3 regions of the Amorphus orientalis genome follow, and region 1 is predicted to be linked to each of the others. Evidence: predicted binding sites of a transcription regulator. Region 1 holds the regulator's gene; each other region holds the start of a gene.
What was found. Region 1 encodes PhoB, which activates phosphate uptake and scavenging genes when phosphate is short. Its sites were predicted from a motif close to TGTCATNNANCTGTCAT; they were not measured.

Region 1 (10,200 bases):
CGCCAAGGCGCGCCGCGCGGCAGCCCGGCACGCATTCAAACGCGGGCCCCTGATCTTTCCTACGCGTCGGCTTCGAAATCGGACGGGTCGAAGCGATAAACCGTGCTGCAGAATTCGCAGGTGACGATGATATCACCGTCTTCGACCATCTCGCTGCGTTCTTCCGGATCGAACTGGCGAAGAATGCCTTCGACCTTTTCCCGCGAGCACCCACAGGTCTCCGCGACCGGGGTCGCATCGAACACGTGCACGTCGCGCTGGTGAAAGAGCCGCAGAAGCAGCCGCGGCGGCGCCACGTCCGGATCGATCAGCTCGTGGTCCTCGACCGTGCCGACCCGGGCCAGCGCCTCGACCCACGCATCGTCCTCCGGGACGTCGTCCTCGCCCTGCGCGTCCGGCGCGTCGCCGGGATCGAGATCGCGATGCCGGATGCGGTCTTCTGACTCCGGCAGGAACTGCATCATCAGCCCGCCGGCGCGCCAGGAGTGGCGCATGCCTTCGCCGTCGTGGCGCTCGAGCACTTCGGCAACGGCCAGCCGGACGGTCGTCGGGATCTGCTCGGACTGGGCGAAATAGGCGTGGGCGACCTCTTCCAGGCTGTCGCCGCTCAGCGGAACGACGCCCTGGTAGCGGCGCATGTGGCCGCCCGGGTCGATGGTCAGCGCCAGATGGCCCTCTCCCACCAGATCCGTGAACGAGGGCGTCCCCGCCGCCACGAGCGCGGCGATCGCCTCGTCATCGAAGCGCGCATAGGCGCGCACCTGATCGGGAGATCGGAAGTCGACCACCAGCAGGCTGACCGGCCCGTCGCTCTGGATCTGGGTGATGAAGCGGCCTTCGAACTTCAGCGCGCTGCCCAGAAGAACGGTGAGCACCAGCGCCTCGCCGAGGAGCCGGGCGACCGGTTCCGGGTAGCCGTGGCGCGACAGGACGGTGTCCACCACCGGTCCCAGATGCGCCACGCGCCCGCGCACATCGAGAGCATTCACGGAAAACGGCAGGACGAGATCGTCCGCCGGCAGCCGCACTGCCCCCGTGCCTGGATCGCTCATTCCGCCGCCGCTGTCTCCGCCAAACACCATGCCAGAATCCCTTTCTGCGCATGTAGGCGGTTTTCCGCCTCATCAAAGACGACCGACTGCGGGCCGTCGATCACGCTTTCCGTGACCTCCTCGCCGCGGTGGGCCGGCAGGCAGTGCATGAAGATCGCGTCCGGCGCCGCCGCCGCCATCAGCCGGTCGTTCACCTGGTACGGCTTCAGCAGGTTGTGCCGCCGCTCGCGTTCCCGGTCGCCCATCGACATCCAGGTATCGGTGACGACGCAGTCGACGCCGTCCACCGCTTCGAACGGGTCTTCCGTCACGACGATCTTCGCACCGGCCTTGCGGGCCTTCTCGACCAGATCCTCGTTCGGAGCCAGTTGCTGCGGCGTCGCGATCCTGAGCTCGAAGGCGAAGCGTTCGGCCGCGTGCATCCAGGAGACTAGCACGTTGTTGGCGTCGCCGGTCCAGGCCACCTTGCGGCCCTTGATCGGCCCGCGATGCTCTTCGAAGGTCAGCACGTCGGCCATGATCTGACACGGATGCGAAAGCTTGGTCAGGCCGTTGATCACCGGCACGGTGGCGTACTCGGCGAATTCCGCCAGCGCATCGCCGTCGAGGATCCGGATCATGACCGCGTCGACATAGCGCGACAGCACCCGCGCCGTGTCGGCGATGGTCTCGCCGCGGCCGAGCTGCATCTCCGCTCCGGTCAGCATGATCGTCTCGCCGCCGAGTTCGCGCATCGCCACGTCGAAGGAGACGCGGGTCCGGGTCGACGGCCGTTCAAACACCATGGCCAGCACACGACCCGCCAGCGGGCCGTGGCCGCGCCGGGCCCCGGACCGGTTGGCCTTCATCCGCAGGCTGTCGTCGATGATGCCGCGCAGCACCGAACTCGGCATCTGGTCGAGATCGAGAAAATGCCGCTTTGATCCGTTGGTGCTCATGCAGCCCCTCCTGACTGAGCGGTTTTGGCCGCGGCGATCGACCGCGCGGCCTTGTCGAGGCGGCTCACGGCCTCCTCGATTTCCTGATCGCTGATGACCAGCGGCGGCATCAGACGCACGACATTGTCGGCGGCGGCGATTGCGACCAGCCCCTGCTCCCGCGCCGCGGCGATCACTTCGGCCGGAGCAACCCGGCATTTCAGTCCCTGCAGCAGGCCTTCGCCCCTGACCGTTTCGAAGATCGACGGATGGCTGTCCACGAGGCCCGCCAGCCGCTGCTTGAGCACGAGGCCGCGCGCGGCGACCTGGTCCAGGAATCCCGGCTCGAGAATGACGTCGAGCACCGCATTCCCGACCGCGCAGGCGAGCGGGTTGCCGCCATAGGTCGATCCGTGGGTGCCGGGGACCATGGCATCTCCGACCTCGGCCGTCGCCAGACAGGCCCCGAGCGGAAACCCGCCGCCGATCCCCTTGGCGATCATCATGATGTCGGGCACGACGCCGAACCATTCGTAGGCGAACAGCTTGCCGGTCCGCCCCACGCCGCACTGGACCTCGTCGAAGATGAGAACCGCGCCGGTCTCGTCACACAGCGCGCGGGCGGTGCGGAGAAACTCGTTGGACAAGGGACGGATGCCGCCTTCGCCCTGAATGGGCTCGACCATGATCGCGGCCGTTTCCGGACCGACAGCGGCCTTCAGCGCTGCGACATCGTCGAACGGCACCTGGTCGAAGCCTTCCAGCGGAGGGCCGAAGCCTTCCAGATACTTCGGATTGCCGCCGGCCGCGATCGCCGCCATCGTCCGGCCGTGGAACGCGCCCTCGACAGTGACGATGCGGACCCGCTCCGGGGCGCCCCGGTCGTACTGATAGCGACGAGCCGTCTTGATCGCCGCTTCCGCCGCCTCCGTGCCGGAATTGGTGACGAAGACCCGCTCGGCGAACGTGGCCGCGCAAAGGCGCTCGGCAAACCGTTCCTGCTCGGGAATCCGGAACACGTTCGAGGTGTGCCAGACCTTCCCGGCCATGTCGGTCAGCGTCTCGACGAGATGCGGATGGGCGTGGCCTAGCGACGACACGGCGATACCGGACCCGAAATCGAGATAGCGTCGCCCGTCGGACCCGTCGAGCCACACGCCTTCGCCGGTCTGGAAGGCGAGATCCGTACGCGCATAGGTCCTGTAGACGGCCGAAGCAGCCATGATCTCTCTCAACGGTTGGCGGGGCGCAGGCCCCGCGATGTGCGGGGGCCGACGCTCCTCGGGTGGTCCGGTATGTCTCAGCGACATGACGGGATGAGCCGACGGCGGACAGCGGTTCTGCAGACCGCGGTCGCGGCGCCAAGCCCGAAAAACAAATCGTGCCGCCAAATTGGCGGCACGAAGAAAGATTTCTATATTCGGACTACCCGGGCTTCTGTCAATCTTTCTGGGCTTTTTCGGGGCCAACCGGCCGTGCCAATCGGCTGGGGAAAACCGAATTCGTCCACCGCGACGAGTCACCCGGAATCTTGTCAGCGATTCTCGCGATGTTGTAGTCTACTGCACATCGAGGCACGAGATATCGTGCAGAGCCACCCCGAAACCCGACGGCGCAGTGGCGCGACCCGGTCGCGCAGCGTGGCCGGATTCCGTGAGCCACAGACGGAGGTGACCGAATGAGCGAAGAACCGACCGCGTCCTGGACCGACGAACGGGTCGAGCTTTTGCAGAAGCTCTGGTCAGAAGGTCTCAGCGCCAGCCAGATCGCCACCCAGCTCGGCGGGGTCACGCGGAACGCGGTGATCGGCAAGATCCACCGGCTCGGCCTGTCGGGCCGCGCGAAGACGCCCAGCCAGCAGCGGCCGCGCAAGCAGCGCCCCGCGCCCAAGCCGGCCGGCCGCGTCGCCGCCAGCGCCAGCAGTTCCGGCGCCGGCGCCACCCAGACCGTGGCCCGGGCAAGCCGGGTCGTCGGAAATGCCGCCCTGAAGATCGCCACCGATCCGGAACCGGAGACCGCGCCCGCCGTCGCGGCTCGCGGCCAGGCCGAGATCGTGCCGTTCGGCGACCGCAAGACGCTTCTGGAGCTGAACGAACACACCTGCCGGTGGCCGATGGGCGACCCCGGGTCGCAGGATTTCGCCTTCTGCGGCCGCGAAAGCACCCCGGGCGAGCCCTATTGCGCCGCCCACGCCCGGGTGGCCTACCAGCCGGCACCGGACCGTCGCAAGTCGCGCAACGGCGGCAAGTAAGCCGGGCCTGCCGCAGGGCAGCGTTCTCCGGTCAGGCGACCGCCTGGCCGGCCGAGGTGGCTTTTGGGGATGTCCCGCTCAACCGGGCTCGGCCTGACCGGGACGGACATGATCGAGACGACCGATCCGGAGCCATGCCCCATCTCCCGGATGTGTCGGGCCCAGCAGACCAGGCGTCATCGGCGCGGGGATCCCGTGCCGTAGATCCGGTCAGGCACTCGCGAACTGGTCGTTGAAGGCGTAGCCGGCGCCCCGCACCGTGCGGATCGGGTCGCGGGCCTTGCCGCGGTTGATCGCCTTGCGCAGCCGGCCGATGTGCACGTCCACCGTCCGCTCGTCGACATAGACGTCGTGCCCCCACACCCCGTCCAGGAGCTGTTCGCGGGAGAACACGCGGCCGGGCGACTGCATCAGAAATTCCAGAAGCCGGAACTCCGTCGGGCCAAGGTGGATCTCGCGGCTGGACCGGCGGACGCGATGGGTCGTCCGGTCCAGCTCGATGTCCCCGGCCGACAGGATCGTGGAGACCACCGCGGGCTTGCTGCGCCTCAGGATGGCGCGGATCCGCGCCATCAGTTCCGGCACGGAGAACGGCTTCACCACGTAGTCGTCGGCGCCGGTGGCCAGCCCCCTGATCCGCTCGGTTTCTTCCCCCCGCGCCGTCAGCATGATGACCGGAAGATGCTCCGTCTGGGGACGGGCACGCAGGCGCCGGCACAGCTCGATGCCCGACAGGCCCGGCAGCATCCAGTCCAGCACCAGAAGGTCCGGCAGCCCCTCGCGAAGGCGGATCTCCGCCTCGTCGCCGCGCATGCACGTGTCGACGGCGTAGCCCTCCGCCTCGAGATTGTATCGCAGCAGGAGGGCCAGCGGCTCTTCGTCCTCGACGATCAAGACCTTCGGCATGACCGAGCGCCCCTTGAAGTGGTCCTCACTCCGAGCTGTAGCCGGCAGGGATGTAGCTTGATTCATCTTGTTTCGGCCGATCTTCCTGGAGGTACTCTCCGGTGATCATGAAGTGGATCGTCTCGGCGATGTTGGTCGCGTGGTCTCCGATCCGCTCGATGTTCTTCGCGCAGAAAAGCAGATGCGTGCAGAACGTGATGTTGCGCGGGTCTTCCATCATGTAGGTGAGCAGTTCCCGGAACAGCGACGTGTACATCGCGTCGATCTCGTCGTCGCGGCTGCGCACGGCGTGGGCGGCGTCGAGGTCCTGGGAGGTGTAGGCGTCGAGCACCGCCTTGAGCTGCTCCAGCGTGATCTCGGAGATGTGCTCCACCCCGAAGGCCAGTCGCTTGGTGTGGAACTGGCCGTCGATGGCGATCACCCGCTTGGCGATGTTCTTGGCCAGATCGCCGACCCGTTCCAGATCACTGGACACGCGCAGCGCGGCGATGATCTCGCGCAGGTCGCGCGCCACGGGCTGGCGGCGGGCGATCACGCTGATCGCGCGCTCCTCCACCTGGCGCTGCATGTCGTCGAGACGGTGATCGTTGAAGATGACGTTCTGGGCGCGGGCGATGTCGATGCGGGCGAGCCCGGTGACGGCCTCGGACACGAGGCCTTCCGCCAGGCCGCCCATCTCCGCGATCCGGCTGACCAGATCGCGCAGTTCCTCGTCATAGGCGCCGGTCGTATGCTGGGTCATGCGCGTTCGGTCTTTCCTGGAACTCCGGCGGGACGATACCGCCCGCCTTTTGGTGCCAGACGGGCCCGGATCGTTCGCTCTTGGGCGACGGTTGCTGCCGCACCGTCCGCCTGACTTTGGTGTCGGGCGGACTTAGCCGAACCGACCGGTGATGTAGTCCTGGGTCCGCTGTTCCTTCGGGCTCGTGAAGAGCACGTTGGTCGGCCCTTCCTCGACGAGAATGCCGAGATGGAAGAAAGCCGTGCGCTGCGAGACGCGGGCCGCCTGTTGCATCGAGTGGGTCACGATCACGATGGTGTAGTTCTCGCGCAGCTCGTCGATCAGTTCCTCGACCTTGGCGGTCGCGATCGGGTCGAGGGCCGAGCACGGCTCGTCCATCAGGATGACTTCCGGGCTCACGGCCACGGCGCGCGCGATGCACAGGCGCTGCTGCTGGCCTCCGGAAAGGCCGGTCCCGGGTTCCTGCAGGCGGTCCTTCACCTCGTTCCAGAGGCCGGCCTTCTGCAGGCTGGACTCCACGATGTCGTCGAGATCGGACTTGGATTTGGCGATGCCGTGGATCTTCGGCCCGTAGGCGATGTTCTCCCAGATCGACTTGGGGAACGGGTTGGGCTTCTGGAACACCATGCCGACCTTGGCACGCAGGAGCACCACGTCGAGCGAGTGATCGTTCAGATCCTCGCTGTCCATCATCAGGTTGCCGTCCACATAGCAGCCCGGGATGGTGTCGTTCATCCGGTTGAAGCAGCGCAGGAACGTCGACTTGCCGCAGCCCGAGGGGCCGATGAACGCCGTGACCGCGCGCTCGGGCACGTCGATCGACACGTCGAACAGCGCCTGCTTGTCGCCGTAGTAGACGCTGACGTCCTTGGCTTCGATCTTCACCGGGCGCGGCTGCTCGTCGGGCGTCCGCACCGTTCGGAAACTCTCCGGGACCGCCTCGGCCACTGCTGCGCTCATGCCTAGTCTCCTTTTCGATCGGGCCCGGCGCCTGACCGGCGGGGCCGCTCGATGTCCAATGTACCGTCGCTACCAGCGGCGCTCAAACCGATGGCGAAGGTAGATCGCCAGCGCGTTCAGGCAGATCATCAGCGCCAGAAGCACGATGATCGCGGCAGAAGTGCGGGCCTCGAAGAAGTTCCTGAGCTCGTTACCCTGCCAGAGATAGATCTGCACCGGCAACGCGCTCGACTGATCCATCGGGCTCGAGGGAACCGAGGCCACGAAGGCGTTCATGCCGATCAGAAGCAGCGGTGCGGTCTCGCCGAGCGCCTGGGCGATCGAGATGATCGCGCCGGTCAGCATGCCCGGCACCGCCACCGGCAGCGTGTGGTGGAACATGGCCTGCATCGGCGAGGCGCCGACGCCGAGGGCCGCCTGGCGGATCGACGGCGGAACCGCGCGCAGCGACGCCCGGGCGGCGATGATCACCGTCGGCAGGGCCATCAGCGACAGCACCAGACCGCCGACCAGCGGCGCCGACAGCGGCAGCCCCAGATAGTTGATGAAGATCGACGCGCCGAGCAGGCCGAACACGATCGACGGCACGGCGGCCAGATTGTTGATGTTCACCTCGACCAGGTCGGTCCACCGGTTCTTCGGGGCGAACTCCTCCAGATAGACCGCCGCCATGACGCCCACCGGCACGGCGAGGAACATCACGATCAGCATCATCATGAAGGAGCCGACGAATGCGCCGGCGAGACCGGCCGTGGCCGGAGACGAGCGCGAGTCGGTGTTGGTGAAGATGAACCAGGCGAAATCCATCGTGATGACGCCGCGGTCGTAGAGCTCGTCCGACCACTGCTGCTGCAGTTGCGAAAGCTGCTGCGACGCCTGCGGCAGCGACCGGTCGATGTTGCCCTTCAGCCAGACGTCCACGTTGGCGGCCGCGGTCAGGGCCACTTCGCGGCGCTGGCCGATTAGCGAGGGGTCGTTCATCACCATGTCGCGCAGCCGGATGCGCTCGCCGGAGGCGACCATGCCGATCGCATCGCGGGCATTGTCGGCAGCCGCGGGAACCACGTCGGCCAGCGAGGCCTGGATGATCTGGTTCCAGTTCACGAAGGCGAGCTTGCGCTGCCAGCCCTGCAGCTCCTGGAGGAACTCCGCCGGCGACTGGTCCGCCTGCTGAACCGGCTTTTCCGGCACGTCGATGATCTCGGGATCGAAATAGACCTCGAGATTGACGGTCGCCTGCCAGAAGGCGGGGAGGCCCTTGGACAGGATGCTGGCGAACAGGATCCCGACGAACGCGATGCCCAGGATCAGCGCGCCCAGACCGATCGCCCGGAAGCGGACCTCGGCCCGCTTGCGGCGGCCGAGCGTACCCGCGACGACCTCGGCAATCGGTTTGCGGGAGCTGGAGGAGGCGGTGTCGCTCACGGCCATGGGCTACTCGTATTGCTCGCGATATTTGCGGACGATGTGAAGCGCGACGACGTTCAGTCCGAGCGTGATCACGAAGAGGGTCAGGCCCAGGGCAAACGCGACGAGGGATTGCGGGCTGGCGAAATCGACGTCGCCCGTCAGCTGGTTGACGATGGTGACCGTCACGGTGGAGACCGCGTCGAACGGGTTGGCGGTCAGGACCGGACTGTTGCCGGCCGCCAGAACCACGATCATGGTTTCGCCGATGGCCCGGCTCACGGCGAGCAGGAAGGCGCCCACGATCCCCGGCAGCGCCGCCGGCAGGATGACCTTCCGGATCGTCTCCGACTTGGTGGCGCCCAGCCCGAGCGACCCGTCGTGCATCGCCTTCGGCACCTGGCTGATGATGTCGTCCGAGAGCGAGGAGACGAACGGGATGATCATGATCCCCATGACCACGCCGGCGGTGACCGCGCTGGTCGCCTGGATGTCGAAGCCGATCATCTCGCCGATGCCGGAGAAGAACGGGCCGACCGCGACCAGGGCGAAGAAGCCGTAGACGATGGTCGGGATGCCGGCCAGCACCTCCAGGATCGGCTTGGCGAAGAAGCGCAGCTTCGGTCCGGCATATTCCGACAGATAGACCGCCGACATCAGGCCGATCGGGACCGCCACGAGCATCGCGATCACGGTGATCATGATCGTGCCCCACAGCAGCGGCAGGAGGCCGAACTCGCCCTGGTTCGAGCTCCCCGTCGTGGAGAAGCGCGGGTTCCAGGTGGTGCCGAAGAAGAAGTCGATCGGGTTGATGTAGGTGAAGAAGCGCAGCGCCTCGCCGAGCATCGAGAGCACGATGCCGACCGTGGTCAGGATCGCGATCACCGAGCAGGCGATCAGTACGATCTTGATGAAGCCCTCGACCTCGTTGCGGGCCCGCATGGTCGGCGAAATCCGGCTGCGGGCGAACAGCGCGCCGGCCACGCCGGCGGCGGCGACCATCACGACGAGGGCGAGACGGGCGATTGTGTTGAACGTGGAGAGCTGTTCGGCGGCGGCGCGCTCATAGGGCTGCACCTCGCCGGCGACGCCGAACCCGGACACGAGGCTCTCGATGCGCTGGGTGGAGCGGATCACCTCGCCGCTGTCGGCGGCCACGTCCGGCGGAATGAAGGAATTGACGATGCTGGTGGCGATCATCGGTTCGACGATCATCCAGGCCACATAGACCACCACGGCCGGGATCAGACACCACAGCACCACCATCATGCCGTAGTGACCGGGACGCGAGTGCAGTCGGCGCCCGCTGGCGCTCTGGATCGATTTCGACCGCGTCAATCCCAGCTGATAGAAGAAGCTGAGAAAGACCAGCGCGACGACGATCACAATCAACGTGTTCATGGCGCCCCTGCCATTGGACGGGAAAATCCCGCAGCCGTGTTTTCGGACGCGAGGCAGCAGACCCCGGCCGGCCCGTCAACCCCGCAGGCCCTGGCAATCGATGCCGGAGCACGCTTCCTCCCCTTGCCCGACACGCGGTCGGCGTCCGGTAGAGGTCCGGAACTCGCCAGAGTTTCCGGGAAGCGCTGCCCCCGCGTCGCCCCGGACGGATCTCCTCGATCCGCGCGTTGCAAAGGGTGGCCGCGCGGGGCGCGACCACCCGGATCGGTCAGCCGGTCGACCGGCCGGCCGCTGATTACTTCTTGACGACCGTCTTGTTCTCGACGTTCGCGAGCTGGTTCTCGCGCTCCTCGGCGGAGAGCGGGATCAGGCCGGCCTGCTCGAGCGGGCTGCCCATGCCGGAGACCTGCTCGTTCAGGAAGAACTGAGCGTACTCTTCCAGGCCCGGGACGTTACCGACGTGCTCGCCCTTGATGTAGAAGAAGAGCGGACGGGACACCGGGTACTCGCCGGAGGCGACGGTCTCGAGCGACGGGGTGACGCCGTTGACGGTGGCGACCTGGA
Region 2 (10,200 bases), on a different contig from region 1:
GCTCGTTCGAGGGCTAATCATGGAGCAACCTTGCCATCGGCCGCGGGTCGCGACAAGCAGACACTGAGCCGCCGCGCACAGGGTATCGCTGCCCCTGTACGGCCCCGCATATGGCTACGAAGACGCGCGCTACCCAACCCGGATCCGCAACGGGGCGCCGCCTATCTGCGATTGTTCACGCCTTCGCGGATGATCGTGTAGTCGATCTTGAACAGGTCCGGGTCGACCGGCCTGTCCAGGGCGACGTTGTAGATCGAGACTTCGGTCGTCTGGCCCTGGGCGTCGGTCACTTCCCACTTCTTCAGTTCGCTGGTGCCACGGTCGAAGATCAGCTTCAGGGTGCCGTCGCCGAAGGCGGTGTCTTCCTCGATCGTGATCTCGACCACGTCCGGCCGCATCTCCAGCCGCGACACCTTGGCGTCGGTGGTCAGATCGATGTCGTCGGACAGAAGGAAGCGCAGCGGCGTGCGCTTCAGCGGCCAGATGTCCTGGGAGGCGCGCTTACGATTGCGCACCGCGACAGAGGTGCCGTCGGCGATGATGTCGAGCTGGGAGGGCGGATTGTAGAAGAAGCGGACCTTGCCCGGACGCTTCAGGGCGAACTGGCCGTCGGTGCGCTGGCCGTTCGGTCCGACCTGCACGAACTCGCCGCGCATGGTCTCGATGTCGTTGAAGTAGGCGTTGATGTTGCGCAGCGCCTCGTCCGGGCTCGTCTCGGCGCGCGCGGCGGTTGCTGCGATGGTCAATCCGGCCAGGGCGGCGAGCATCGCCACTATGCGAATCCAGAAGCCGGGGCCGCCATGGGACGGGTGGCGGTTAACGGAGCCAGTCATGGGTGAGGATCTCCTCGTGCCGGGCCCGGAACATGCCTCGGGCCCGATCGGTCATGGCGCGAATCAACGCGCTCTCTTGACTGTGCTTTACGTGCCGCTTTTGACGAAGTTGCGGCAGGATCATGCCTCCGCGCCTTCGTGATCCGGCACCAGGATCTCGCGCTTGCCGGCGTGATTGGCCGGCCCGACAAGACCCTCGTTCTCCATCCGCTCGATGATGGAGGCGGCCCGGTTGTAGCCGATCGAAAGCCGCCGCTGGATGTAGCTGGTGGAGGCCTTGCGATCGCGGAGCACGATGGCCACGGCCTTGTCGTAGATGTCGTCGGATTCCGACAGGTTGTCGATACCACCCGAGCCGGAATCGGACGCGGTCTCGCCGTCCTCCTCCGTCACCTGGTCGAGATAGTCCGGCACGCCCTGGGCCTTCAGGTGGGCGACGATCTCCTCGACCTCCTCGTCGGAGACGAACGGGCCGTGGACGCGCTGGATGCGGCCGCCGCCGGCCATGTAGAGCATGTCGCCCTGGCCGAGGAGCTGTTCGGCCCCCATCTCGCCGAGGATCGTGCGGCTGTCGATCTTGGAGGTGACCTGGAAGGAGATCCGGGTCGGGAAGTTCGCCTTGATCGTGCCGGTGATGACGTCGACGGACGGACGCTGGGTCGCCATGATCAGGTGCAGGCCGGCGGCGCGGGCCATCTGGGCGAGACGCTGGATGGCGCCCTCGATGTCCTTGCCGGCGACCATCATCAGGTCGGCCATCTCGTCGACGATGATAACGATGTAGGGCATCGGATCGAACTCGAGGGTCTCCTCCTCGAAGATCGCCTCGCCGCTCTCGCGATCGAAGCCGGTCTGCACGACCCGGGTCAGGACCTCGCCCTTCTTCTGGGCCTCGGCCAGCCGGTTGTTGTAGCCGTCGATGTTGCGCACGCCAAGCTTGGCCATCTTGCGATAGCGCTCCTCCATCTCGCGCACGGCCCATTTCAGCGCCACGACCGCCTTCTTCGGATCGGTGACGACCGGGGTCAGCAGGTGCGGCACGCCGTCATAGACCGACAGTTCCAGCATCTTCGGATCGATCATGATCAGCCGGCACTGTTCCGGCGTCATCCGGTAGAGCAGCGACAGGATCATCGTGTTCACCGAGACCGACTTGCCCGAGCCGGTGGTGCCGGCGACGAGCAGATGCGGCATCCGCGACAGATCGGTGATGACCGACTCGCCGCCGATGGTCTTGCCGAGCGCCAGCGCCAGCCGGGCCTTGGAGCGCTCGTAGTCCGCCGACGCAAGGAGTTCGCGCAGGAACACCGTGTCCCGGCGTTCGTTCGGCAGTTCGATGCCGATGGCGTTCTTGCCGGAGATCACGGCCACGCGGGCCGAGACCGCGCTCATGGAGCGGGCGATGTCGTCGGCCAGACCGATCACGCGGGACGACTTGATGCCGGGCGCCGGCTCAAGTTCGTAGAGCGTGACCACCGGGCCGGGACGGACGTTGATGATCTCGCCGCGCACGCCGAAATCGTCGAGCACGCCTTCCAGGATCCGCGCGTTCTGCTCGAGCGCCTCCGGCGTCATGCTGGTGTCGCGACGCCCGGCCGGCGGGGCGGCCAGGAGATTGAGCGGCGGGTGTTCGTATTCGCCGGAATTGCTGAGCAGCGAGGGCTGCGCCTCGCGAATGATCCGCTTGCCCGCCTTGGCCGGCGCCGCCGGCGGCGTCACCCGGGTCGTGGTGGCCGGCGCGGACTGGGGCTCCGATTCGCTGCGGCGCTGCCGGGGCTCCGGCGCGGGCGCCCGTTTTGCCGAATAGGCGGCCACCCCCGCCTCACGCTCGTCCGCCGGGTCGGCGAAGGGATCGTCGTCAAAGGGGTCGCCGTCGAAGCCCGCGAACGGATCGTCGTCCCGCTCGTCGTCATCGTGGTCGTGACCCGCCCCCTCGCCGGCGGCAGCGCGGACGTCCTCCACGGCGCCCTCGACCTCGTCGCTCCAGGCGCCGAGATCGAAACGCGGCTCGACGCGGCTGCGGCGCCGGGGAGCCGGCTCCTCGGCTTCGTAATTTGCGACCTGGAGATCGTCCTCGTCAGACTCCGCCACGTTGAGGAGCGCGTCGCGCAGCCGCGACCCCGTGCGCAGCTTGGGGCCGGGTGCGGCGGGTGCCGCATCCGATCCGAACCGCCGCTTGAAGCGGGCCCGGGTGGAGAGCATCCAGTGGGCGAGCCAGCCTGCCAGGGCGGAGAAGAAGCTGCCGCCCTCGTCCTCCTCGACCTCCTCCGCTTCGTAGGTCTCGGGACGCGAAGGGGACTTGTGGCGGCGTCCGGAGGTGGTCGTCATGGCGTCCGGCTCGACGCGCCGGATCTGAAACCCCTCGTTGCCGACGGCGCGGGATGCCAGCCGGTGGCGCGGGCGCGGCAGCAGCGTCCGGAACACGCAGAAGGCCGACAGCGCGGCGAACAGGGCGAAGGATGCGAAGGCTAACAGACCGGACGCTGCCCCCAGCGGCGCCGCGGTCACGGCGACGAGCCCGTCGCCGAGCACGCCGCCCAGCCCGGTCGGCAGCGGCCAGTGCCCCGAGACGGGCAGGAGCGCCAGCGCGCCCGACGCGGCGACGATCGCAAGGATCGCATGGGCGAAGCGGGGCCAGTGCAGAAGCGGCGGGCGACGGCGCAGCAGGCGGACGGAAACAGCGAGTGGCAACGCGACGACAAGGGGGGCGGCCAGGCCGACCGTCTGCATCATCAGGTCGGCGACCACCGAGCCCGGCCAGCCCATCCAGTTCTCGATCGGGGATGCGGCCGCGTAGCTGAGGCTCGGATCGGAGACCGACCACGTCGCCAGTGCGACCAGAAGCGCAAGCGAGCCCGCGGCGAGCGCCGCGCCGACCAGCCGCGCCAGCGACCCGGCGATGGCTTCGGCGACCGGGCTGTCGGCGAAATCGTCGAGGGGGAGCGCGCGCAGCATCGTCATCACCAGGTTCCAAACATGTCTGCGAGACGGCGGACCGCCTCTTCCGTCGCGGTCTCGTCCTGCACCAGGGCAAGGCGGACCCGCCCTGCCCCGGGGTTCGATCCGTCGGGCATGGGGGCGCCCAGATAGGAGCCGGGGACCGACCGAACGCCGGCCTCGGTCCACATGCGGCGGGTGACCTCCGCATCGTCGCCATAGGCGGAGACATCGAGCCAGAGAAAGAAGCCCCCCGGCGGCGTCAGGCCGGAGAAGAGCGCGCCGAGCGCCAGCTCCGCCTTGGCGAACTTGGCGTCATAGAGACGGCGGTTTTCCGCCACGTGGGCCTCGTCGCGATAGGCTTCGGCGGCAACCGCCTGCATCGGGGCCGGCACCTGGGGCGCCGCGACGTTGCGCAGCCGCGCCCAGTGGGCGAGGAACGCCGGATCGCCGGCTGCGAACCCGCACCTGAGGCCGGGCAGCGACGAGCGCTTGGAGAGGGAGTTGAAGACGACCAGATTGTCGAGCGAGCCCGTCTTCGCGGCCGCGTCCAGCGCCCCGGCCGGCGGCCCGGCCGCCTCGCGGTAGATCTCCGAATAGCATTCGTCGGCAAAGACCATGAACCGGTGGGCGCGGGCGCGCTCGAGCAGATCCGCCCAGTCCTGCCGGGTGGCGCAGGCCCCCTGCGGGTTCGACGGCGACCCGACGAAGACGGCGACGGTCCGATCAAGGACGGCGGGATCGATGGCGCCCCAGTCGGGCATCACCCCGCCCGGTTCGGACGGCACGTAGGGGATCACTTCCGCGCCAATGCCGTAGGCGCCGACCGCGTAAGCCGGATAGCCGGGGTTCGGAACGAAGACCACCGGCTGCTGCCCGGCCTCCTTCCGGAGATAGCCTGCAGCCCCCAGGCTGGCGAAATAAAGCCCTTCCCGGCTGCCGTTGAGCGGCAGGATCGAAGTCATGGGATCGATGAGGGAGCCGGTTGCGAACCGACGGTCCAGCCAGCCGGCCACAGCGGCGCGGAACTCCTTCGTGCCCTTGATCGCCGGGTAGGGGCCGAAGCCGCTAGCCTGGGCCGCGATCGTCTCCGCCACGAACGGCGGGATCGCGTGGCGCGGTCCGCCGACGGCGAGGTCGATCGGCTGCGCGCCCGGCTGATGGTCTGCGATCAGCGCCGCCAGACGCTGGAAGGGGGAGTCGGCAACGTGCGCCGGAAACTCGAAACGGCTGGGTCCGGTCATCGTCGGTCTCATTAATGGTTCGAGACCGACGATGACCCAACAAGGTTAAATCCGCTTTAACCGGGCCGGCAGGCCGCCCAGGAAGCGGTCGCCACCCCTACCCTGAAGCCGCGGCGTCGGTTCCGGCGAACGCCTGCTCCATCATGGAGAGCAGACGCTTGTTGAAGTCGGCCGGATCGCTCGGCGCTTCGCCGTCGAGGATCTCCGCGCTCGCCAGGAGCAGGAACGCCGCCTCGGTGAGCTCGCTGGCCGCGCCGCCGGCACTGGCCTTTTCGGAGAGGCTGCGCACCAGCGGATGGCGCGGATTGAGCTCCAGCACCGGCGGCATCCGGCCGCGTCCGGAGGACTGGCGGGCCATCAGCCGCTCGAACTGGCGGTCCGGGCCGAGATCCGGCGCCACGAGACAGGCCGGGCTGGTCGCCAGCCGTTCCGACGGGCGCACATCGCTCACCCGGTCGCCGAGCTCCTGTTTGAAGAGCGCGGTCAGGGCCGCAAGGTCGCCTTCGCGCGCGGCTTCCGGTTTGTCCGTGTCGCTGTCGTCGAGCGGGATCGCGTCGAGATCCGCCTTGCCCTGGGTGACCGACTGGAGCGGCTTGCCCTCGAAATCGGTGGCCGCCTGGACCCAGAAGGAATCGACCGGATCGGTCAGGAGCAGAACCTCGATCCCGCGGGCCCGGAACCCTTCCAGATGCGGCGAGGCGGCGAGTTTTTCCGGATCGTCACCGATGGCGTAGTAGATCGCCGTCTGGTTCTCCTTCATCGCCCCGATGTAGTCAGACAGCGAACGCCACCCCTCCGGGTCCGTCGTGGTGTGGAACCGGGAGAGCTTGTAGAGGGTCTCGCGCCGTTCGCCGTCCTCGTAGATCCCCTCCTTCAGGACCGCGCCGAAGGCCTCCCAGAACTTCGCGTAGGCGTCCGCGTCGTTCTCAGCCATCTTCTCAAGCTCGGAGAGCACGCGGTTGGTCACCGCCTTGCGGATGGAGGCGAGCACCGGATTGGTCTGCAGCATCTCCCGCGACAGGTTCAGCGGCAGGTCCTGGCTGTCGATCACGCCGCGCACGAAGCGAAGCCACGAGGGCAGAACCTCGGCGTCGTCGGTGATGAACACCCGGCGGACATAAAGGCGGACGCGCCCCTTGCGCTCCGGATCGAACAGGTCGAACGGGCGCGTCTCCGGCACGAACAGCAGGACGGAATATTCCTGCCGGCCCTCCGCCCGGTAATGGATCGTCAGCGCCGGGGCGTCCCAGTTGCCGGAAACGAAGTGGTAGAACTCCTTGTACTCGTCGGCGGAGATCTCCTGCTTCGGCTTCACCCAGAGCGCCGTGCCGTCGACCACCTCCTTGCCGGCCTCCGCGTCCGCCGCATCGGGTGTGCGGACGACGACGGGGACCGGAACGTGGGCCGAATAGTGCCTGATGATACGCTCGACGGTGGCCTGTTCGCCGAACTCCTTCGATTCGTCACCGAGAATCAGCGTCACCCGGGTGCCGCGCGCCGGCGCCTCGTCGCCGGCGGGCTCGACCGTGAAGGAGCCCGTTCCGTCGGAGCGCCAGGTCCAGGCCTCGTCCGAACCGGCAGCCCGGCTGGTGACCACCACTTCGCTGGCGACCATGAAGGCGGAATAGAAGCCGACGCCGAACTGGCCGATCAGGCCGGACCCGTCGCCCTTGCCGGCGGTCGCGTCCAGAAAGGCGCGGGTCCCCGAGCGCGCGATGGTGCCGAGATTCTCGACCAGATCCTCCCGGCTCATCCCGATGCCGTTGTCGGCGATGGTCAGGCGGCCGGCCTCTTTGTCGGGCTCGACCACCACCTTGAGCGCGGAGTCGGAGCCCATCACGGACGGATCGGTCAGCGCGCGATAGCGCAGCTTCTCGCAGGCGTCGGCCGCATTCGAGATCAGTTCGCGGAGGAAGACGTCCTTGTTGGAATAGACCGAATGCACCATGAGGTGCAGCAGCCGCGCCACGTCCGCCTCGAAGGCACGGGTCTCGGTGGCTGGCGCGTTTTCTTGTTGGTCGCTCATAATCGTCACACCGTCGGGTCTGCGTCCGGCTCGCCCGCGCCCGCGGAACGGCGGTCCGCCCGCTGGGCAAGCCCATGGACTGGGGAAGACGTTCCCGAATGCCCTGGCGGCGGGATCGGAGGGATCAGCCGGCCGCCAGGCGGGTCGGGACCATTTAATTGCCGACGAGGCGGGCCCGGTGCAAGGGCTGGAGGCTGGGGAAATGAGACACGGAGCGGGTCCGCCGCATCGACCGACCCGGCTGATGTCCGGTCGGTTGCGCGCACGAAAAAGGGCCGGTCCCGGGGACCGACCCTTTAAGTTCCGTTGGGGGCGACCCGGCCGCGCAATCAGCTTCGGGGGGCTGGGGGGCTGACGATTGCCAAAGCTGCGCGCGGCCGGATCAACCGGGAAACGCTAGAATACGGTGCTGGTTCCCGATGGCATCGCAAAGTCTGAAATAAGGCGAAGGCGTGAATTTTCCAGATCAACCCGAAGTCGCGGAATTTCAGCCGACACCCTTCAACTCAGTGCCACGGAACCGAGGCTCCCGGCGGCCTGACAGGCCGCCTTCGCACCGGATCCCGAATTCGCATCGGACGTCGACAGATGCCCTGTCTACCGCCGATGGAGCGTCATATAAGTGCGATTGAATGCACTTCAATCCACCTTTATTCGGGGGAGCCGCTGGCCATGGTTCGCCGCGGCTCTGGCGCCGCCACGTCCCGGACTCAAGACCGGCTGGCAACGCGCGGCAGGCCGGTTTTCTTCGCTGCGGCCTCACCCACCCCTTGATGCGTCCCGCCTTTGGCTTGATCATGAAAGATCAGTGACGGCAGGAGGCGCTATGAGCGATACGGAAGAAAGCCGATCCCAGGCCGGTGTGGTGCCTTTCGCGCCATCGACCCCGTCGAAGTCCGCACACCGGCTGACGAGCTTCCATCGCGACGAATTGGGTATCATTCTGCGGGTTTACGGCCGCAAGGTCGCCGAAGGCGAATGGCGCGACTACGCCATCGACCATGGCCGCGACGAAGCGACCTTCTCCATTTTCCGGCGCACGGCGGAGGTGCCGCTCTACCGCATCACCAAGACGCCGGCCAACGCCCGCAAGCAGGGCGCCTATGCGGTGGTGAACGCCGGCAACGTGGTGCTGAAGCGCGGTCACGATCTCGCGAAGGTGCTGCGCGTCTTCGAAAAGAAGCGCGATCTGAGGCTGGTCGGAACCTGATCCGGCCAGTTCGGGACTTGGGTCAGGCTGCCTGCCGGATCGGCATGGCGGTCTCCGCCAGGCGAACCCAGTACGAGCAGCCGTAGGGGATGACCTCGTCGTTGAAGTCGTAGGCGGGGTGATGCAGGCCCGCGCTGTCGCCGTTGCCCACGAACAGGAACGCCCCCGGCCGCGCCTCGAGCATGAAGGCGAAATCCTCAGCCCCCATCATCGGCGTGGCATCGCCATCGACGTTGTCGGCGCCGGCCACGTCCGTCGCGACCGCAGTGGCAAACTCCGTCGCCGACGGATCGTTGACGACCACCGGGTAGCCGCGCCGGTAGGTGAACTTGGCCGTTGCGCCGTAGGCCGCCGCCGTGGCGGTCACCAGATCCCGCAGACGACCTTCCACGAGATCCCGGACGCCGGGATCGAGAGTGCGCACGGTGCCGCTCAGCTCGGCGCGGGGCGGAATCACGTTGTCGGTATCGCCGGCATGGAACTGGGTCACGGAGACGACCGCCGACTGCAGAGGATCGACCGAGCGCGCCGCGACCGACTGGATCGCCGTCACGATGGCGGAGCCGACCAGGATCGGATCGACGCCCTTGTGGGGCCAGGCCGCATGGCCCCCGACGCCTTCCACGACGATCCGGATTCCGTCCGCCGACGCCATGCACGCCCCCGGCCGCGCCCCGAACGCCCCCACCGGGACCCCGGGCAGGTTATGCAGGCCGTAGACCTCCTGGATGCCGAACCGGTCCATCAGCCCGTCCCTCACCATCGCCCGGCCGCCGGCGCCGCCTTCCTCCGCCGGCTGGAAAATCACGACGACGGTGCCGTCGAAATTGCGGGTTTCGGCCAGATAGCGCGCCGCCCCGAGCAGCATCGCCGAATGGCCGTCGTGGCCGCAGGCGTGCATCTTGCCGGGCACCGTCGAGGCATAAGGCTTTCCGGTGGTCTCCTTGATCGGCAGGGCGTCCATGTCGGCCCTGAGCCCGATCACACGGCCGGAGCCTGAGGCGCGTCCGCGGATCACGCCGACGACGCCCGTCCGGCCGATGCCGGTCGCCACCTCGTCGACCCCGAAGCTCTCGAGCAGCTCCGCGACACGGCCGGCGGTGCGGTTCACGTCGTACTGCAGTTCCGGGTGTCGGTGGAAATCGTGCCGCCAGGCGGTGATTTCGGGCAGCATTTCGGCAAAACGGTTCAGGATCGGCATGGATGAAGCCTCGGAGGAAGACCGGTCGATCTCGCCGCATTATCGCAGGGCGCAGGGTCGGCGTCGACCGGTGCGCGCGCCGCGTCAGGACGGATCGGGACGCCGGTCGGACAGCAGCAGCTGGCGGTGGTTGAGGGTCGAGGACGCCACCTGCCAGGCGAAGGAGAACGAGGTGAGCGACTTCTCCTCGATCCGGTCCGTGTCCAGGTCGACGATCACCTTCTGGAAGATGGCGAAGAGTTCGCGCCGCAGTTCCTCGAGTTCGTCGCTCGTCGTCGCCGCCTCGATCCTGTCCACCAGGGCGGCGATCTCGAGATTGTGGTGATCCGCGCGATTCTTGCGGGCGTTGGCCAGCCAGATCCGGGCCTGCCAGAGCAGCGACAGGAGCAGCGCCAGGAAGGAGAGCGCGAAGGCCATCGGCTCGGCATATTCCACCACGAACAGCGGATCGTCCTTGGAATAGTAGGCCTCGGCGCCGGGATGCACGCCGAACGCCAGCCGGTCCGTCTCCGTAGGCGGCGAGATGAACGCGACCTGGTCCAGGGAGCGCACCATCTCCTGGCGGCTTTCGAACAGGGTGCGCGTGAAGGTCTCGATCGTCTCGGCGGGAACGCTGCGCCCGGCCACGAGCAGACTGTCGACCGCAACCACGTTGATGGCTTCGGCCGGAACCGGCCCCTCGCCGGAATAGGTGCCCACGGGGACCACGGTTGCCCGCAGCGCCGGATCGAACAGGGCGAGCGCCTCCG
Region 3 (10,200 bases), on a different contig from region 1:
CGCCGTAGCCCAGCAGGGAGAGGCCGAAAAGACCCAACGGACCGGCGATCGGCCACAGTCCCCTGAGCGCCAGCCCGCCCGCGATCAGAAGCACGACCACGCCGCCGGCCATGCGCAGACGCCGGGCGAGGACGGCCGGATCGGCGCGGGTGAAGCTCTGGCTGGCAACCGCCAGGGCGCCGAGCGCGATCACTCCCAGCAACAGCCAGAGCATCTCAGCTCATCTTCCCGATCAGCAATTGAGCCCCCTTCTCGCCGCGCGCGCTCATGTCGGCGAGGGCCTTGCGCCCGCCCGCGGCATAGACCGCGACCGCGCGCAACAGGCGCCGCAGTTCATCGGGCGCGGAGGCGCTGAAGCTCAGGTGGGCGCCGCCGGTCAGGCGCGCGATTTCTGAAAACGCGGCAGAGGCCGGGCCGTTATTCCCCTCCTGGAAGATGAAGACGGGCACCTTGAGAAGGCCGAGTTCGCCGGCCCGCGCGCACAGAGCATCGACGTCCTCCTCCATGCAGTCGCCCACATAGACCACCGCCTGGACCCGCTCGCGTCGCGTCTCGTCGATGGCCCGGCGCAGGACCTTGCGGATCTGGGTCAGCCCGCCCCGGCACTCGATGCCGGTCATGACGTCGCGCAGCCGCTCGGCGTTGGATATCCACTTGGACGCGCGGCACTCGTCGAAGCCGCGGAAATAGACGAGCTGAATGTCGAGCCCGCCGATCTCCCCGGCTTCCTCGAACATCTCCGCCTGAATCCGGCACGCCCGGTCCCACGTCGGCTGGCGGCTCATCGTCGCGTCGAGCGCGAACATCAGCCGGCCGCGCGGACCTTCGGGTGCCGGCGCCGTCGACTGCGCCCGCGCGACGAACGCCTCGATGTCCGCGCGGCTCGATCGTTCGGTCGGCGGTCCGTGGTCCCTGGACGCGGCGGGAGCCGCCGTGCCTGGACGAAGGGTCTGTCGATCTTTCTCGCTCACGTCCCTTAGATGGCGCATCCGGCCCGCATGGCAAAGCCCCCGATTGCAGCAAGCCTGCCCTTACCAGGCCGCGTCGGATCAGATCAGCCCGAGTTCGGCCAGTTCGCGCCGCATCTCGCTGGGAATATCGTCGCCGCCGGTGCCGAGATCCATGTCGGCCGGGGCGTCGTCGGCCGGCAGGTAGCGCCACCCCTGGAAAGGCCGGCGCGGAACCATGCGGGTGGTCACCAGCTCAGGCGCAAGCACGATGTCGCAGCGGCTGGTGCCTTCCGCGTCCACCACCGGATCGAGCCGGAGGACACGTTGTCGCGCCTGGATGGCGCCGCGGATGACCCAGTAGAGCGATCCGCCGTCCAGGATCTCGTCGCCGCGCTTGGGCGTCATCCGGGTGGTGTGGCGCAGCACCTCTTCCTCACCGGCCGCCCGGCGCAAGTCGAGCCGACGCTCGATGGAGCGGGCGAGATCGTCGACGCTCTCGACGCCGACGCAGAGCTTCACGAGGTTCAGCGACATGGTGGCGAACGTGGCGCGCGAACCGGGGCGCGGCAAGAGCGGTGTCGCGATCTCCTGGGGATAGCAGGTGCCGGTCAGGCCTCCGCGACCGCCGCCTCCAGCACCACGATCGGCGCGCCCTGGGCGACCTGGTCCCCCGGCGCCGCGGCCAGCGAGGCCACCCTGCCCTCCTCCGGCGCGACGACGGTGTGCTCCATCTTCATCGCCTCGACGGTGAACAGCCGGTCGCCCTTGGCCACCGCATCGCCTTCCGCCACATAGACCGCCGTCAGCTTGCCGTGCATGGGCGCGACGATCCGGTCGTCGCCGGAAAGGTCGGACAGGTCCATTTCCAGCGGATCCAGACGCTCCACCCGCACCGACCGGCCGCCCTGGAGCGCATAGATGCCGCCCTCGGTGACGGCCACGGTCACGTCGTCCGGCACCTCGTCGCCGGCGATCGTCGGTCCGTTTTCGGTCCAGCGGACCCGGACGTCCTGGGGCACGCCGTCGACGGTCACGCGGGCGCCGCGCTCCATCGACCCGGACAGTGCGAACCCGTCGGCCGCCGACCAGGGGTCCCGCCAGCCGTCAGAGCGCACAACCGGCTCCGGCGGGGCGAACAGCATCGCCGCGGCCGCCGCAATCGCGCCATCGGAGACGCCGCCCTCGGCGAACGCAGCTGCATTGGCATCGACGAAGCCGGTATCGTGGGCCGCTGCGCGCACAGTCGGCGCATCGACGAGCGCACGCAGGAAGGGCAGATTGGTTTTCGGCCCGGCCACCTCGGTCACCGCCAGGGCCGTAGCCATCCGGTCGAGGGCCTGGTCGCGGTCGGCGCCATGGGCGATGATCTTGGCGATCATCGGATCGTAGAAGGCCGTGACCGTGTCGCCCTCGCCGACGCCGCTGTCGACGCGGATGCCTTCACCCTCTGGCAGCCGCAAGCGGTCCAGACGCCCGATCGAGGGCAGGAAGTTCTGGTCGGGGTCCTCGGCATAAAGCCGGACCTCGATCGCATGGCCGTCGATGGGCGCGGCGTCGGCATCGGCCGGAAGGTGCTCGCCCGAGGCGACCCGAAGCTGCCACTCCACCAGATCCAGCCCGGTAACGGCTTCGGTGACCGGGTGCTCCACCTGCAGCCGCGTGTTCATCTCCATGAACCAGAACCGGTCCGCCTGCAGTCCGTCCGACCCGTCGGCGATGAACTCGACCGTTCCCGCCCCGACATAGCCGACCGCCTCGGCAGCGGCGACGGCGGCCTTGCCCATCGCCGCCCGCAGCTCCGGCGACATGCCGGGCGCCGGCGCCTCCTCCATCACCTTCTGGTGCCGCCGCTGGATGGAGCAGTCGCGCTCGTAGAGCGACACTGCCCGACCGTGGGCGTCGGCGAAGACCTGGATCTCCACGTGACGCGGGTTGAGAACGTATTTCTCAAGCAGCACGCGATCGTCGCCGAAGGCCGCCGACGCCTCCCGGCGCGCGGCGGCGAGCGCGTCGTCGAACTCGATGACCTTGTCGACCCGGCGCATCCCCTTGCCGCCGCCGCCGGCCACCGCCTTGATGAGGATCGGATAGCCGATCTCGTAGGCCTTCTGCTTCAGGAACTCCGGTTCCTGCCGCTCGCCGTGATAGCCCGGCACGACGGGCACGCCCGCCTTTTCCATCAGCGCCTTGGCGCCGTCCTTGAGGCCCATCGCCCGGATCGCCGCCGGCGGCGGACCGATGAAGACGACACCGGCTTCGGCGCAGGCCTCCGCGAACGCCGCATTCTCCGACAGGAAACCGTAGCCCGGATGGATCGCCTCGGCGCCGGACCGCTTGGCGGCCGCGAGCACGCGGGAGACGTCGAGATAAGAGTCCGATGCCGGCGCGGGCCCGATGAAGACGGCCTCGTCGGCGGCAGCCACATGGGGCGCGTCCCGATCGGCCTCGGAGAAGACCGCCACCGTGCGCAGACCCAGCCGTTTGGCGGTTTTGATCACACGAACGGCGATTTCACCGCGGTTCGCAACCAGGACGGACGACAGCACGCCGGAACCTCCCCGTTCCATTCATCGGCAGGTCCCCCCTTTCTTCGAGCGAACAGGGCGGACCCGTGCCGAAACTGTGGTGGCAGCGCCGGACGGGCGCAAGCGCAGCAATCGATCGAAACACGAAAAAGGCCGATGCGCTTGCGCGCACCGGCCCGGAAGTCTGACGGCGGCCCCGTACGGGACCTCGCGTCCGGGGGGATCAGGTGCCTTCGAAGACGCCCTCTTCCTTCATGGTCGCGTAGACGCGGTCGAACCAGATCCGGAGATCGGCGACGCCGGACGTGGCCTCCCAGATGTCGATATCGAACTTCTCGGCCGCCTCGTCCTCGGTGAGGTTCAGGGCCTCTTCCAGAGACACGAAGTTCAGCTCCATCAGGTGCCACAGCTCCGACGTGCAGCGCGGCAGCTTGATGTAGTGGAGCGAGCGGTTCTCGGCGATCTTGTTCAGCTCCTGCGAGATCTTCAGCGTGGAGAAGCTGCCGCCGGCCTCGTTGAGGACGATGTACATGCGCGAGATCGGCATGACGTCCTGATCGTTGAAGTTCCGGACCAGATCGGAAATGTCGTCAATGGCGTGCTTTTCGGCACGGCAGACCAGCATCACGTCGACAGGCGGGGCCTTACGCGACTGGAAGATCTGGCTCACCTTGCGGGTTCGCGCCCACTCGATGACCTGCGTCACCACGTTGGCGCCGAGATCCACGACGACGCCGCCGTCCAGGAAGCTGCGACCGAGCCGGTCCCAGTACTTCAGGGAGGCGTTCATGTCGTTCGCCTTCTTGGCGATCGACAGCTCTGCGCCCACACCGAACTCGGTCACGCGCTGCGGATACATCTTGCCGATTTTGGAATGCCCGGACTCGTCGACAAAATCAGCCGATGCGAGCTTGTAGTTCGCACCCGAACGCTGAAGCCCGAGATAGACGAGCTGGGCCAGCGTCGTCTTGCCCTGACCGCCGGCGTGAGCCGCACAGAGAATCGACCTCATTCCTGCACCCTTGTGGCAAATCCCGGCCGAGACTGACGCGCCGGTGTCTGAAAAAGGACTGTACGTGTCGACGTCCTCCAGGAGAACGCCAGACGCAAGCCGCGGAAAGTTCGGTTATCACTACGGATGAAGCAACTGAGGTGTCAACCGCCGATGCTCGGGGGGTTGCAGGATTCCGCGACCGCGACTCTGACGGCCTTGATATGGACTTGCTGCATGTGCGAGAGGAACGCCGTTGGTGTCCGACGGGCTTGAATTCGGCACGATTTCGCCGGTCCCACCCGCTTCTGCCCTCTTCATGTCATATGGTTGATATTCGAATCGCGTTGATGAGATATACGAGGCTCAAGCTGACGCAGTCGAATCGTGCCGACGCCAGTAGGATCTGACGACGTGGTCGATAGGACGCCTATGCCTGACCGGAACGAGCCGCGGCACTATCGCGCTCTGTTCATATCGGATGTCCACCTCGGAACCCGAGGGTGCCAGGCCGATCTCCTGCTCGATTTCCTGCGCTATCACGAAGCCGAGACCATCTATCTCGTCGGCGACATCATCGACGGATGGCGCCTGAAGCGGTCATGGTACTGGCCCCAGCCGCACAACGACGTGGTGCAGAAACTCCTGCGCAAGGCGCGCAAGGGCGCGCGCACGATCTATATCCCCGGCAACCACGACGAGTTCCTGCGCGACTATATCGGCACCCACTTCGGCGGCGTCGAAGTGATGGAAAGCACGATCCACGAAGGCGCCAACGGCAAGCGCTACCTCGTCATCCACGGCGACCAGTTCGACGTGGTGGTCCGCCACGCCAAGTGGCTCGCCTTCCTCGGCGACTGGGCCTACGTCACGGCACTGACCATCAACACGTGGGTCAACATCGTCCGCCGCCGGCTGGGACTGACCTACTGGTCGCTGTCGGCCTGGGCCAAGCTCAAGGTCAAGAACGCCGTCAATTTCATCGGCAAGTTCGAGCATACCCTTGCCGGAGAGGCCCAGCGTCGCGATGTACAGGGTGTGATCTGCGGCCACATCCACCATGCCGCGATGCATGAGGAGTTCGGCGTGCATTACATCAACACCGGAGACTGGGTCGAAAGCTGCACGGCGGTCGGCGAAACCTTCGACGGCGAATTCGAGCTCATCCGCTGGACCGAACTCGGCGAGCAGTCGACAACGAAGATCTTGGCCGCAGAGCAGGCCGCCGCATGAACAAGCTCCTGTTGGTGTCGGATGCCTGGCATCCGCAGGTGAACGGCGTCGTCACGACGCTGCAGATCACGAAAGAGAAGCTCGAGGATCTGGGGGTCGAGGTCTACCCGCTCACGCCGGACGGCTTTCGCACGGTGCCGCTTCCCACCTATCCGGAAATCCGGCTCAGCATCACCTCGCCATCGACGATCCGCCGCAAGATCGAGGCGTTCGGTCCCGACTACGTCCACATCGCCACCGAGGGGCCGCTCGGCATGCTGGCGCGCAAGTGGTGCCTGTCCGCGGGACATCCCTACACCACGAGCTACCACACCCGATTTCCCGAATATATCGCCGCCCGCGCACCGGTTCCGCTGAACTGGTCCTACTCGTTCGTCCGCCGCTTTCACAACGCCGGTGCGGGCTGCATGGTGTCCAACACCACCCTCGAAAAGGACCTCTCCGACCGCGGATTCACCAACCTCTACCGGTGGGTCCGGGGCGTCGATCAGACCCTGTTCAGGACCGAGGTGCCGCCCGCGCTCGACCTGCCCGGACCGGTCTTCATGTATGTCGGCCGCGTCTCGGTGGAGAAGAACATCGAGGCCTTCCTGAAGCTCGACCTTCCCGGCACCAAGGTGGTGGTCGGCACCGGGCCGTCGCTGGAGAGCATGAAGAGCCGCTATCCCGATACCGTCTTCACCGGTCCGAAGTTCGGCGACGATCTTGTCGCCCATTACCGGTCCGCCGACGTGTTCGTGTTCCCCAGCCTGACGGACACCTGGGGTCTGGTCCTTCTGGAAGCGATGGCCTGCGGCGTGCCGGTCGCCGCGTTCCCGATCATGGGGCCGATCGACGTCGTGGCTGACTCCGGGTGCGGCGCCCTCGACACCGACCTGAAGAAAGCGGCGCTGGCGGCCCTGGACATTCCCGGTGACCGGTGTCGCGCCTATGCCGAGACCTTCTCCTGGGAGGCCAGTGCCCAGCAGTTCTTGGAGAATGTGCAGGCGGCGAACGAGGCCGCCCTGTCCGGCCAGCTGAATTCCGCCAACGCCGCCTGATCGGGCGGCGCTCCGACGACGCAGTCGACGATCCGCGCCATGACCAAGACCCTGAAGCTGGGGGCGATCAGCATTGCGATCGCCATCGTCGTCTTCGCCCTCAAATACGCCGCCTATCGTCTGACCGGCAGCGTGGCGATCCTCTCCGACGCCCTGGAGAGCATCGTCAACATCGCGGCCGCCTTTGCCGCCTTTGTCGCGCTGCGGGTCAGTTCGCTGCCGGCCGACGACAACCATCCGTTCGGCCACAGCAAGGCGGAATATCTCTCCGCGGTGGTCGAGGGCGTGCTGATCGTCGTGGCCGCCATCGCCATCGCGCACGAATCCTACAAGGACCTGGTGGACCCGAGACCGATCACGACGCCCGTCATCGGACTGGCGGTCGTCGGAGTGGCCACCGCCATCAACGCCGTCTGGGCGGTCGTGCTCATCCGCGCGGGACGCCGGATGCGGTCCATGGCGCTCGTGGCCGACGGGCGGCATCTCTACACCGACGTCGTCACCTCCGGCGGCGTCATCGCGGGCATCGCCCTGGCCGCGGTGACCGGCTGGCAGATCCTCGATCCGCTGCTGGCCATCGTCGTCGCGATGAACATCCTCTGGTCGGGATGGCGCCTGATCCGGGAATCCGTCGCAGGCCTTATGGACGAAGCGGTCTCGCCGGCGCTCCTGGACGAGATCAAGGCCGTGATCACGGAGAACGGCGGCGGTGCGATCCAGATGCACGACCTCAGGACCCGCCATGCCGGCCACAGGACGTTCATCGAGTTCCACCTGGTCGTCGACGGCGGGATGACCGTTTCCGCCTCCCACGCGATCTGCGACCGCCTGGAAGCCGCCATCCGCAGCCACGTTCCAGGCGCGGTCGTGACCATCCACGTGGAACCGGAAACCAAGGCCAAGAGTTCTGGAGTACCGGTGTCCGAATAGGCCTCGCGGCACCGCCCGACCAGCAGCCGGGGCAGCCCGCGCGCGCTTGTGCCGGCAGCGCCGAGCCCCCATTTCGGATGCACAGTCAACAGTTCAGGACACCCGCCCCATGGCAATGTCGCGCCTTGCCGGACCGTTCGCCGTCGCGCTCGCGCTTTTTGCGTTCGCGCTCGCCCTGCCCGCCGCAGCCGACGAGCCGGACAAGATCTTCGACAAGTCGACCAAGTGGAACCTGCTGACGCCCGACCACAAACTGGCGGTCTACGGCATCGACGATCCGCTCATCGACGGGGTGGCGTGCCACTACACCCTGCCGGAAAAGGGCGGCGTCTCCGGCATGTTCGGCGTGGCCGAGGAGGTGTCCGACATTTCGCTGGCCTGCCGGCAGGTCGGGCCGGTCGCGTTCAAGGGCACCTTCGAACAGGGCGACGAGGTCTTTCGTCAGCGCCGGTCGCTGTTCTTCAAGCGGATGCAGATCGTGCGGGGCTGCGACGAGGAGCGCAACGTGCTCGTCTATCTCGTCTATTCCGACAAGCTGATCGAGGGCAGCCCGAAGAACTCCACGTCCACCGTGCCGATCATGCCCTGGGGCGACCAGCCCGCGCCGAGATGCGCCGACGCCCTGGAGGAGTGAGCGGGACGGAAAACCGGTCCCACCTTCGCGGATCCGCTCAGTCTACGAGTCGCCCGTCCTCGACGACCGCTTCGCCATCGAGCTTGATCGTCGTGTTCATCATCGGCAGGTCGAAGTGGCCGGCCGTGTAGCGGCCGGCGAATTCGTTGGCTCCGGTGGAGAACAGGAAGTTGCCGGCGACGGCCCTGAGCTCGGTGCCATTGGTGTCGCGCTTGTCGTACATGGTCAGTGCGTCATAGCGGGCGCCCCGGTTGAGCCCCCACCCGACATGCGAGACGGCGTAGGCGTCCCGGTCACCCCAGGCGGCGAAATAGTCGCGCATCAGGTCGGCATCGACGCCGCTGCCGCCGACCTCCACGACATAGTCGTCCTTGATCACCAGCTCGACCGGGCTTTCGTAGTAGCGCTTGAAGGTCAGGTTCATGTCGCCCGGCGCCAGCACCAGCCGGCCGTTGACCGTGCCCTTCGCCGGGAAGGAGACCACGATCCCGCCCGGCCAGTGGGCCAGCGTTCCCGGACGCGTGGTCCAGCCCCACACGCCGACGGTGGAGGCGTCGGTCATCGTCACCGACAGGTCGCTGCCGGCAGCAGACGTCACCGTCATGGTGGTGGCGCCGCGAAGCTTCTTCACGGCCGCCTTGACCCGGCTTTCCAGATCCGGATCGATGCGCATGCGCTCGAGCGCCTCGGGGTGCTCGTTGGAGATCACCAGGATGCGCGCGCCGCCCTTGAGGATCGCGGGTGTCTCCGGCGAATGCATGAGCCCTTCCAGGGTGACGTCCACGACCACGTCGCTGGCCGCCAGCGCATCGACCACCGGCGCCATCTGCCCGATCGCCTGGCTCGCTCCGGTGGAGCGCGCGATCACGCCCCAGGGATTGCGCGGCGTGGGAACGACGATATGAAACGGACGCACGCCCATGCGTTGCAGGGCGAGTTCGGCGAGGTGCACATTGAGCTGCCGCGACTGGGTTTCGGAAAGGATCGCCACCGTCTCCTCGGCCCGGATGGCGGAGGCTTCGAAGGCCTCGACGAAAGCGTCGATCCATTTTGCTTCGATACGGTCGGCAAGCATGGGGCCAATGTCCTTTCGATGGGGCGGGCGTCAGCCCTTCCCGTGCATTCCATGAAAAGTTATGAAACAGGCGTCCGAAACGCGCAACACCATGAGTGATCTGCCTCGAAACAGCGAGACCACCGAAGATGCTGCGGACCGCGCCGACACGAAGGCGCCGGACGGAAGCTTCGTCGGCGACTACACGGCCTACCTGCTCGCTCAGGCCAGCCATGTCTTTTCGGCCGAGATCCACGCCCGCATCAAGGCGCACGGGACCGGCATTGCCGAGTGGCGGGTTCTGGCTTGTCTCTTGGACGTGGACGGGCTGTCGGTCTCCAAGCTGGCGGAGCTGGCGCTGTTCAATCAGCCGCGCCTGTCCAAGGTACTGGACCGGCTGTCCTCCCAGGGATTGATCGAACGGCGCGGCGACACGGCGGACCGTCGCCGCGTGCGCGTTCACATCACGCCCGCGGGCCTGGAGAGGGTGACGCCCCTCATCGAGGTCGCAAGAGCCCACGAGCAGGAAATGCTGGCCGGCTACGATCCGCAGGAAGTCGAGCAGATCAAGCGGATCCTCAAACATCTGATTGCCCGCTCCCTGGCCAGCAACAAGACGGCACGGCCGATCGACACCGATACCGACTGACGTTCCGCCGGGCCGCACCTTGCCCAAGCCGGCCATCTGCGCCAAGGCTTGCCGAGGGGCGCAGGGACCAACCAAACGGCAGGCCGGTTTGCCACGACAGGCCGGCCGCCAACATCAGGGGAGACGCAGCATGGCCGTGCTCAAGACGACGATCGATCCGGGCTCCCCGCTCTTCGAGGCCCAGCATGCGGCCA

Region 2: J2S73_RS17505 (DUF2794 domain-containing protein) is a predicted target of PhoB. The motif match lies at 7,838-7,854, and genes of this name have one in related genera.
Region 3: J2S73_RS17970 (UDP-2,3-diacylglucosamine diphosphatase) is a predicted target of PhoB. The motif match lies at 4,787-4,803, and genes of this name have one in related genera.

Annotation. Positions count from the first base shown of each region.
Region 1 is NZ_JAUSUL010000003.1:369,589-379,788, forward strand. Features, by position in the region: gene J2S73_RS16185 (Hsp33 family molecular chaperone) at 60-1,052, opposite strand; gene argF (ornithine carbamoyltransferase) at 1,049-1,990, opposite strand; gene J2S73_RS16195 (aspartate aminotransferase family protein) at 1,987-3,192, opposite strand; gene J2S73_RS16200 (GcrA family cell cycle regulator) at 3,648-4,220, shown strand; gene phoB (phosphate regulon transcriptional regulator PhoB) at 4,431-5,126, opposite strand; gene phoU (phosphate signaling complex protein PhoU) at 5,152-5,868, opposite strand; gene pstB (phosphate ABC transporter ATP-binding protein PstB) at 6,001-6,828, opposite strand; gene pstA (phosphate ABC transporter permease PstA) at 6,898-8,259, opposite strand; gene pstC (phosphate ABC transporter permease subunit PstC) at 8,263-9,636, opposite strand; gene J2S73_RS16230 (substrate-binding domain-containing protein) at 9,932-10,200, opposite strand, start outside.
Region 2 is NZ_JAUSUL010000004.1:116,017-126,216, forward strand. Features, by position in the region: gene J2S73_RS17480 (universal stress protein) at 1-21, opposite strand, end outside; gene J2S73_RS17485 (LolA family protein) at 162-833, opposite strand; gene J2S73_RS17490 (FtsK/SpoIIIE family DNA translocase) at 954-3,794, opposite strand; gene J2S73_RS17495 (aminotransferase class I/II-fold pyridoxal phosphate-dependent enzyme) at 3,794-5,014, opposite strand; gene htpG (molecular chaperone HtpG) at 5,112-7,040, opposite strand; gene J2S73_RS17505 (DUF2794 domain-containing protein) at 7,867-8,250, shown strand; gene J2S73_RS17510 (M20 aminoacylase family protein) at 8,273-9,451, opposite strand; gene J2S73_RS17515 (TAXI family TRAP transporter solute-binding subunit) at 9,536-10,200, opposite strand, start outside.
Region 3 is NZ_JAUSUL010000004.1:216,331-226,530, forward strand. Features, by position in the region: gene J2S73_RS17945 (DnaJ domain-containing protein) at 1-214, opposite strand, end outside; gene J2S73_RS17950 (vWA domain-containing protein) at 216-989, opposite strand; gene J2S73_RS17955 (DUF1489 family protein) at 1,050-1,484, opposite strand; gene J2S73_RS17960 (acetyl/propionyl/methylcrotonyl-CoA carboxylase subunit alpha) at 1,559-3,517, opposite strand; gene J2S73_RS17965 (hypothetical protein) at 3,699-4,487, opposite strand; gene J2S73_RS17970 (UDP-2,3-diacylglucosamine diphosphatase) at 4,899-5,699, shown strand; gene J2S73_RS17975 (glycosyltransferase family 4 protein) at 5,696-6,739, shown strand; gene J2S73_RS17980 (cation diffusion facilitator family transporter) at 6,779-7,669, shown strand; gene J2S73_RS17985 (CreA family protein) at 7,785-8,303, shown strand; gene J2S73_RS17990 (2,5-dihydroxypyridine 5,6-dioxygenase NicX family protein) at 8,341-9,378, opposite strand; gene J2S73_RS17995 (MarR family winged helix-turn-helix transcriptional regulator) at 9,440-10,006, shown strand; gene J2S73_RS18000 (carboxyl transferase domain-containing protein) at 10,137-10,200, shown strand, end outside.